Regions from separate parts of the Cryobacterium sp. TMT2-17-1 genome, predicted to be linked through region 1. Evidence: riboswitches for the same ligand, from Rfam matches in the RefSeq annotation. Region 1 holds a riboswitch; the other holds the start of a gene.

Region 1 (4,413 bases):
TCCATGGCCGAGGTTGAGGGGGGTTCGCGGATCGCGGGCTCCGTTGCGCTTGTTCCCGATTCCGACGCGCGTTTTCCCGCGGACAGCGACGCGGTGGATGAACGTAGGCTCTAACCGCCGCGTCTTTCGAGTCCGCGGACCTGCGGCACATCCGTCCCGAACGAATTCGACGGAGATTGTGCCCTGAACAGCGCGTTTGGGCTCAAAAACGGGTGTTGATCGATGAATCTCCGTCGAATTGGTTCGGTGCCGGGCACGGCGTTCCGCCCGTGACGACCAGCAGACACTCCGGCTGAGGGAGTTGGGCCTGGGTGCGCTCCGGCCCTGTCAGTGCCCGCCGAACCGCTCGTCGCGAGCCGGATCGGCCCCGAACACGTCTGGGACGCCGTCGTTGTCGGCGTCGAGCGCCTCTTTGGCGGCGATGCGCCCGTAGTGCCGGTTGCGGCTCCGCAGCACCACGGTCGCGAGTAGTGCCGCCAGCAGCGAACCGGTCAGGATAGCCACCTTGGCGTGTTCGTCGTGCGGACTACCCTGCCCGAAAGCCAGCTCGCTGATCAGCAGCGACACCGTGAAGCCGACACCGGCGAGCATGGCGACGCCGATCACATCCACCCAGGCCAGGTCCGGGTCAAGGGCGCCCCGGGTGGTCTTGGTGACCAGCCAGGTGGCGAGCATGATGCCAACCGGCTTGCCCACCACCAGGGCTACGACGATTCCGATCGCGACCGGGTCGGTGAGGGCCGTTGTCAGGCCTGACACGCCGCCGATCGTGACCCCGGCGGAGAAGAACGCGAACACCGGCACGGCGAAACCGGCCGAGAGCGGGCGGATGCGGTGCTCGAGGTTCTGCGCCAGGCCCGGGCCGGCGTCGGGTCCGCCGCCACGTCGGCTGCGCAGCACGGGCACGGCGAAGCCGAGCAGCACTCCGGCCACCGTGGCGTGGATGCCGGAGCCGTGCACGAGAACCCAGGTGGCGAGGCCGAGCGGCAGCAGAACGGCGCCCGCGGCCCACCTGGTGGTGCCGAACAGATAGGAGTGCGTATGCGCCAGAAAGGCGAAGAGGCTCAGCGGCACGATGGCGAGCAGCAGCAGAACAGGCTGGAGGTCGCCGGAATAGAAGAAGGCGATGATGGCGATGGCGAGCAGGTCGTCGACCACGGCCAGGGTCAGCAGGAAGATGCGCAGAGCGCTGGGCAGTTTGGAGCCGATCACGGCGAGCACGGCCACGGCGAAGGCGATGTCGGTGGCGGTGGGGATGGCCCAGCCTCGTAACATTTCCGGCCCCGAGCTGAACACGATCGCGGTGAAGATCACAGCCGGAACGATGACGCCGCCGACGGCCGCGGCGACCGGGACGACCGCGCGGCTGAAGGTGCGCAGATCGCCGGCGACGAACTCACGCTTGAGTTCGAGCCCGGCAATGAAGAAGAAGATCGCCAGGAGTCCGTCGGCGGCCCACGCGCCGAGGCTCAGATTGAGGTGCCACGGCTCGTAGCCGATCTGAAAGTCCCGCACCGCATAGTAGAAATCGGAGGCCCCGGTGTTGGCCAGGGTCAGCGCGAGAACCGTCGCCACCAGCAGGAGAGCGCCGCCCACGGTCTCTTTGCGCAGGATCGTCGAGACGTGCAGGTACTCGGGATAGCTGCTACGGCGAAAGACGTTAAGTTTCGGGGTGGGAGGAAGAGGTGATGGTTTCGGCATGGACGAGCCTCAGTCAATCAGGATTTTGTGGCACACGGACATTGCTGTCGACCAGACTTCCCGACACACCACGTCGAGCGTACCGCGTTCGGGCGGTCAACGCCGCCCGCGCCAGCTACACCGCCAGCGTCCCAGCCGCTGGCGGGAGCCCGGCCCTTCCCGCCAGCTGCGGGGGATGTGCCAGGGTCCGCGCACGGGTAGCCCGCGTCGCATCCGTCGTCGCCGCAAAATGAAGTGGCGCAGCAACAGAAGCAACAGCCCGGCGAGGATCAGGGGAACGGTGAACGTCATTCGCGCCCGACAGTGATGCGGGGGCGAGGCGAGGACTCCATCCCGCGAGTCTAGGCCGAGGTCTATACTTGAATCGAACACGGGAGTCCGGTCAACCGGGCTGAGAGGAAGCTTCTGAAGCTTCGACCGTCGAACCTGATCTGGATCATGCCAGCGCAGGGAGGCAAATTTTCTCGTTCCCGTGCCCTGGAACCATCTACGGAAAGGGCACGACCAGTGCACGCTACAACAACTCTTCTCACCTCCACCACGTCCCGCCAGCCGCGTAACTTCCGGTGGCGGGTCGTCGACATCGTCATCGCCAGTGTCATCGGCGTGGCCAGCGGGCTCATCTTCGTCGTCTGGAACCAGGCGTACAACCCGCTCAGCGGCCTGCTCACCCCGCTGCTGCCGGGCCTGCAGGCTCTCCTGGGCGGCGGATGGCTGTTCGCCGGCGTGCTCGGCGGCCTCATCATCCGCAAACCCGGCGCCGCGCTCTACACCGAGCTGCTGGCGGCGGTCGTGTCGACTCTGGTCGGCGGCACCGCCTGGGGAGCCACCATCCTGGTCTCCGGCCTGGTGCAGGGTCTCGGCGCGGAGCTGGTCTTCGCGCTGTTCTTCTACGCCAACTACCGCCTCGTCGTGGCCCTGCTCGCCGGCGCGGGTGCCGGCCTTGCCCTCGCCGTCAACGACCTGTTGCTCTGGTACCCCGGATCGGCCGTTCCCTTCATCACCATCTACACCGCCTCCTCGATCGTCTCCGGCATTGTCGTGGCCGGACTGCTGTCCTGGCTGGCCATGCGTGGCCTCGCCCGCACCGGGGCACTGTCGCGGTTCGCCGCCGGGCGATCGAACCGCACCCAGGTCTAGGGGGACGGCGATGACACCGGCAGCAGCGGCATCCGTCTCGGGAGCGTCCGTCGTGGCCCGCGGCTGGGGATGGCGGCATGCCGGGCGGCGGGGCTGGGCCGTCAACGGCCTCGACCTGAGAATCGAGCCGGGCGAGCGCGTGCTGCTGCTCGGCGCCTCCGGGGCCGGCAAATCCACTCTGCTGCACGCCCTCGCCGGGGTTCTCGGCGGCGACGAGGAGGGCGAGCAGCGCGGTCAGCTGCTTGTAAACGGCGCCGAGCCGACCGCAGCGCGCGGCCAGGCCGGGCTGCTGCTGCAGGACCCTGACTCCCAGGTGATCCTGGCGCGGGTGGGCGACGACGTCGCCTTCGGCTGCGAGAACCTGGGGGTGCCCCGCGAAGAGATCTGGCGCCGGGTGAGCGACGCCCTGGACATGGTCGGCCTGAACCTGCCGCTCAGCCATCCGACGTCGTCGCTGTCGGGTGGACAGAAGCAGCGCCTCGCCCTCGCTGGGGTGCTGGCGATGCGGCCGGGGCTGCTGCTGCTCGACGAACCCACAGCGAATCTCGACCCTGGAGGCGTGCTGGATGTGCGCGATTCCGTTGCCCGCGTGCTCGAGAACTCCGCGGCGACGTTCATCGTGATCGAACATCGGGTCGCCGTCTGGCAGAACCTTGTGAACCGGGTGATCGTGCTCGACGCGGCCGGGGGAGTGCTGGCCGACGGCCATCCCGACGACGTGCTGACCAGGCAGGGGGAACGGCTCGCGGCCGCGGGTGTCTGGGTGCCCGGGCGGGGCAACGGCCTGACTGCATCGCGGCGCGAGACCAGCTCGGCGTCGGCGCCCGGCTCGGTCCCTCTGCTCCGCACGCCCGGCCTCGCGGTCGCGCGCACGCGCGCCGACGTGCTCGCCCGGGACATCGACCTCACGGTGCACGCCGGCACCGCTCTGGCAGTCACCGGACCGAACGGCGCCGGCAAATCGACCCTGATGCTCACCCTCGCCGGCCTGCTGAAACCGGCCGGGGGAGCGGTTCTCGCGAGCCCGGAGTTCGCCGGCGGGGCCGACGAGGAACCGATCCGCTGGAAGTCCCGCCAGCTGCTCACCCGCATCGGCACCGTGTTCCAGAGCCCGGAGCACCAGTTCGTGGCCGCCACCGTGCGGGCCGAACTCGCCGTAGGGCCGCGCGCCCTCAAACGGCCGGAGGCGAACATCAATGCCCGGGTCGACGAGGTGCTGCAGCGCCTGCGCCTGGACCACCTGGCCGAGGCGAACCCGTTCACCCTCTCCGGCGGAGAGAAACGTCGGCTGTCGGTGGGCACCGTGCTGGCCACCCAGCCACGACTGCTCATGCTCGACGAGCCCACCTTCGGCCAGGACCTGCGCACCTGGCGGGAGATCGTGGCCCTGCTCGACGAACTCCTGCGGGAGGGCACCGCGGTGGTCGCCGTCTCGCACGACACCGACTTCGTGGTCGCCCTGGCTGACCGGGAGTACCATCTGGCCGGGCGGGCCGGCCGCAGCGTCACGCCGCGGGCGGCGGTGTCCCGGTGAGCGTGCTGACGCCTGCCCGGGGAACCCAGGCCATCTTC
Region 2 (4,413 bases), on a different contig from region 1:
CAGAGCCTCCTCAGCATCCTCGGTTAGCAGGCGGTCGCCGCTAGTGGCGATCATCACCGGGTCGAGCACTACGAGCCCAGGCTTCACTTGGCCGAGCCACCCGCTCACGGTGCGGGTGACGTTCACGTCGGCCAGCATCCCGATCTTGACGGCATCGATGTCGACGTCGTCGCTCACGGCGTGCAGCTGCTCGCGCAGGAAGGAGACCGGCGGCACGTGCACCGAGCGCACACCGTGGGTGTTCTGCGCGACCAGTGCGGTCACCACGGCCATACCGTAGCCCCCGTTCGCCGCAATGCTTTTGAGGTCGGCCTGAATGCCCGCTCCGCCGGTCGGGTCGGTACCAGCAATGCTCAGCACGCGGGCAATGCGGGGGGATGCGCCGGTCATGCCGTCACGCCCCACGCGGCTCGCAACTCGCGGGCCGCCTGCTCCGGATGCGGTGCCGCACAAATCGCCGACACCACGGCGACGCCCGCCGCTCCGCACTCACGGAGGGCGGCCAGGTCGCGCAGGCCGACCCCGCCGATGGCCACGCTCGGCAGCGTGCTGACCCCGACCAGGCGTGCGAACTCGGCCAGCCCCAGGGCAGGGGGCGCGTCACTCTTGGTGCGTGTGGCGTGCAGTGCGCCAATGCCGACGTAGTCGATCAGGGCAGGATCCTCGGCCGCGCGGCGCAGCTGGGCATCCGTCGATGCGCTGAGCCCGATCACCGCGTCACCCCCGATGAGGTCGCGCACCGCGCCGACGGGCAGGTCGGATTGCCCGACGTGCACCCCGATCAGCCGGCGCCCAGCGGCACGGGCGGCCAGGAACACGTCGACCCTGTCGTTCACGATCAGCGCCACGGTGTCGGGCAGCACATCCGCGATGCGCAGCACGGTGTCGAGGAACTCCCGCCCGGCGGTCTCCTTCTCACGCACCTGCACGGCGCTCACGCCTCCGGCAACGGCGTGCCGCACCACGTCCACGATGCTGCGCCCGGCCGCCGCGGCCTGCCCCGAGTCTGTCACCAGGTACAGCGACAGGTCGAGGATCATCGGAGCACCGCCCGGCGTGCGATGTCCTGCGCGTTGACGGTGGCTAGGGCGTCCACAAAGGCGACAGCGAAGCTGCCCGGACCGGCGGCGGACTCTGCCGCGAGCTCGGCCGCGACGGTGTACACCGTGGCCGCGGCCACCGTGGTGAAGAACCTGTCGGCGTCGACCGTGGCGAACGCGGCCATGACCGCGCCGAGGGCGCAGCCCCCGCCGGTGACGCGGGTGAGCAACGGATGCCCGTTGTCGATGTGCACCAACTCACGGCCATCCGTGATGATGTCGACCGGCCCGGAGACGGCGATCACCCCACCGGTCATCCCGGCCAGCGCGTGCGCCGCGGCCAGGGCGGCATCCACCTCGTCGGATGAATCCACCCCGCGGCCGCCGGATCCGGCGCCCGCCAACGCGATTATCTCCGACGCGTTTCCGCGCACCACCGTGGGTCGCAGGTCGCGAAGGGCGAAGGACAGCGGCGTGCGCACCGGCAGGAAACCGACGGCAACGGGGTCGAGCACCCACGGTGTTCCAGCATCGTTCGCGGCTGTGACGGCCTCGACCATCGCGTCGCGTTGTTCGGCGGTGGGCGTGCCGAGATTGACGAGCAGCCCAGATGCGATCCGCGCGAACGCGCCCGCCTCGCCCGGAATGTCGACCATCGCGGGCGCCGCACCGAGCGACAGCAGCACGTTAGCGGTGAAGTTCACCACGACGCTATTGGTGAGGCACTGCACGAGGGGCGGGCGGGACCGCACCTCGTCAAGCGCTGAACAGGTGAATGAAATAAGTTCTTCTGGCGTGCGCATTTGCGCGACATCCCTTCGCTAGTACTAACTAGATCAGGTTCAACGGGTGTTATCTCAGCTCCAGATGGAGCACCCCGTGTCACTTGGCTTATGGCCCAGCGTATCGCAGCGTCTTCGTTCTAATTCATGGTTGGACGCAGCCAGTATCTTGGCGACTGGCCGACGGAACGAGGTCATTGCGCGAGCGCTCCAAGAGCTGGCCGAGCGTCTCGTATTCCATGGGCGGCGGATTTATCGTTAGTTGCGAGACACCGAGAATTAGATGGCTGATGCTGACCGGGGACGCGCCAGGACGGCGCACCTTGGTCTCAGAAGCTTCCCTACGGTCGGCCAGCCAGGATCGTGGCTACCTCGCTGTTGGCTTTGAAGTGAGCGAGCGCATCAGCAGAGAGCAACCGGATGATGTGGATAATTCGGCGGCGTTTGCTTTCAGAACCGTTGAGGATGTTCTCGTGGTGAGCCACTCTGTTTCGGAAATCTCGCAGCGCGGCCAATGCGTCATTGAGCGGGTTTCTGTCGGTACCTGGTGGGAAGGCTTTGTGGAGATGAGGAACCCAGATGGTTCTCGTGAGCGTCCACGAAGAGGTAGGTCCAGAAGCCAAACATGAGTTCGGCGACGACCTTGCCGGGTATTGGCGGCGTGTGTGGTGACGTCGCTGCGTTGATCCGCGCCCGCTCGACGTTGCCTCGGGCGATCTTGTTTGTGACTTTAGCGCGCTGTGGCGGCGTTCTGTGATCGCTATTTGGCGCATTTAGCTATATGCCCGCGTCGCTCCGGAGCAGGTGTCAGTGTCTTGTATCCCATAGGTTTCGACGCGCGGAGATCGCAAGAGAGAAACAGCTAAGTGCATCCGCTGTGGTGACGTTCACGTTGAACATGTGGGACAGTCACTCGGCTGCCAGGGCAATCTGGCAGCATCCGATGAAGGCGACGGGTTCGGTGCTTCTTCCCGTCAGTGGGCAGAGCCTCAGCCAGGAAGAAATATTCACCGAGATCGCGAAAGCAGAGGAGGCACAAGGTTTCGTCCGAAGCGATCGAGCATTAGGCACCGAAATTTACACCGGCGATAGTCTGCAACTACACATCCGCGGCACCAGCGAGGGCGTCTCCATCAGCGCAACGTCGGCCTGCAGCGGGCTACCCTAGCTGCCAGACGTACAGCCACGACGCGGTTTCAGGTGCGTCGAGGAATAGGCTCCACGTTATGGCGTCGCAAATTGGAGTCACCCTCATGGTTCTTCGCGACCTAGGCGCGTCGTCGTATGGGCACCGCACGCGACCACGATTGCCCGGCTTGAGGCCATCCTTTCTCATGACGGCAACTCCCCGCCTCGTTGGCCTCATGGCGGTCAGCGCGCTAACCCTAACCGGATGCTCACAGCCGACATCGTTGACGACCGGGTCAGCCTCCACGGACGACGCCACCCCGGAGGTCGTCGCGCAAGTGCGGGCGGCCGACCTCGCGCGCGATATCGGCGGGGAGAGACCCGACGACATCGACGGCTGGGCGCGCGCTGCGGTCGCTCAAGCCATTAGCGACAGCGCGGACATCGAGCTGGTCGGCGTCGACACCCGGCAGTCGACCGACCTAAGCGAACCGTTCGGCAGCCTCGACTTCCGGGTTTTCGTGCCAGGGCTCAAGAACGCGTCCACGGGCGCACCTGGCCCCTTTTGCTTCCGAATCGAGTTCGACTACTACGGCAAGGTCGGCACATGGGAATCGTCTGACGGCATCGACCCGATCGGTTGCCCACCGGATGCCGCCATCGTGACGCCTCGCGTCGACGACAGCATCGTCCCTGTCGTGTCGGACACCGCGCGCGAGGTGGCATCGGCGGTGCTTCTCGCGCGAGTGCAGACTGGTTCGCCGGCGACGGTAGACGCGATCATCGGCGCGATTTCCGCGCAACTCACCACTCCGACCGGCGAGTTCATGGTCGTCGCTCCGCCGCGGGTCGTCGTCCAGGTGAGCAGCGCCGGAGATCGGGTCGGCGTCGCGTTCGGTTCCGCCGAAGATTGCGTCCTGATCAAGAGCGAGAACGGGACGGTCGACGACGTCTACCCACCCCCGGTGACGCTGCAGCCAGGTGAATTAGGCTGCACGCCCGAGACGGCACTCACTGACCCTGACCAATTGCGATCGCCGCACTGACGTGAGAGTCAGCCACGCCGAGACCATAAGCTCTTGCCCGTAAGACGGTCCTCTTGCGGAACTCCGCACGGATCCGTGGATTGCCCGGCCGCATGCACCGATCGCAGGTGACTCCGCACTAGGTGCTGGTCAGCGGTTTCTGATGATGCGTGCAAGCTCTTTCTCGAGGATGACGGTTGCCCAGGTGCTGTCGTTTCCGGGTGGTTCCATGAGTAGGTGAATGGCAAGGCCATCGAGAACGGCGTGCAAATGGCGCGCTCGTTCTACCAGTTCAGGGCCGCTGGGCCTGCAGGCCAACTTTTCGGCCAGTCGGAGGCAGCCGTTCCCCAGTTCTTCGTAAGCGCGATTTCTGATGGAAACAAGTTGCGGCAACGCAGGGCTTTCCGCAATCAGCGCGATATTGACCTCGAGTTCCGC

The links. A riboswitch is a leader RNA that binds a small molecule or an ion and turns the genes downstream of it on or off. The one in region 1 is predicted to bind thiamine pyrophosphate.
Region 2: linked by a shared signal. The riboswitch ahead of thiM (hydroxyethylthiazole kinase) and the one ahead of E3O47_RS07855 (ECF transporter S component) in region 1 are both predicted to bind thiamine pyrophosphate.

The regions. Positions count from the first base shown of each region.
Region 1 covers NZ_SOGC01000028.1:86,833-91,245, forward strand. Annotated here, with positions in the region: gene nhaA (Na+/H+ antiporter NhaA) at 328-1,701, opposite strand; TPP riboswitch at 2,062-2,171, shown strand; gene E3O47_RS07855 (ECF transporter S component) at 2,209-2,841, shown strand; gene E3O47_RS07860 (ABC transporter ATP-binding protein) at 2,852-4,375, shown strand; gene E3O47_RS07865 (energy-coupling factor transporter transmembrane component T) at 4,372-4,413, shown strand, end outside.
Region 2 covers NZ_SOGC01000033.1:43,455-47,867, reverse strand. Annotated here, with positions in the region: gene E3O47_RS08745 (bifunctional hydroxymethylpyrimidine kinase/phosphomethylpyrimidine kinase) at 1-390, opposite strand, end outside; gene thiE (thiamine phosphate synthase) at 387-1,040, opposite strand; gene thiM (hydroxyethylthiazole kinase) at 1,037-1,843, opposite strand; TPP riboswitch at 1,837-1,930, opposite strand; gene E3O47_RS08730 (hypothetical protein) at 2,700-2,990, shown strand; gene E3O47_RS08725 (hypothetical protein) at 3,235-3,996, shown strand; gene E3O47_RS08720 (TetR/AcrR family transcriptional regulator) at 4,126-4,413, opposite strand, start outside.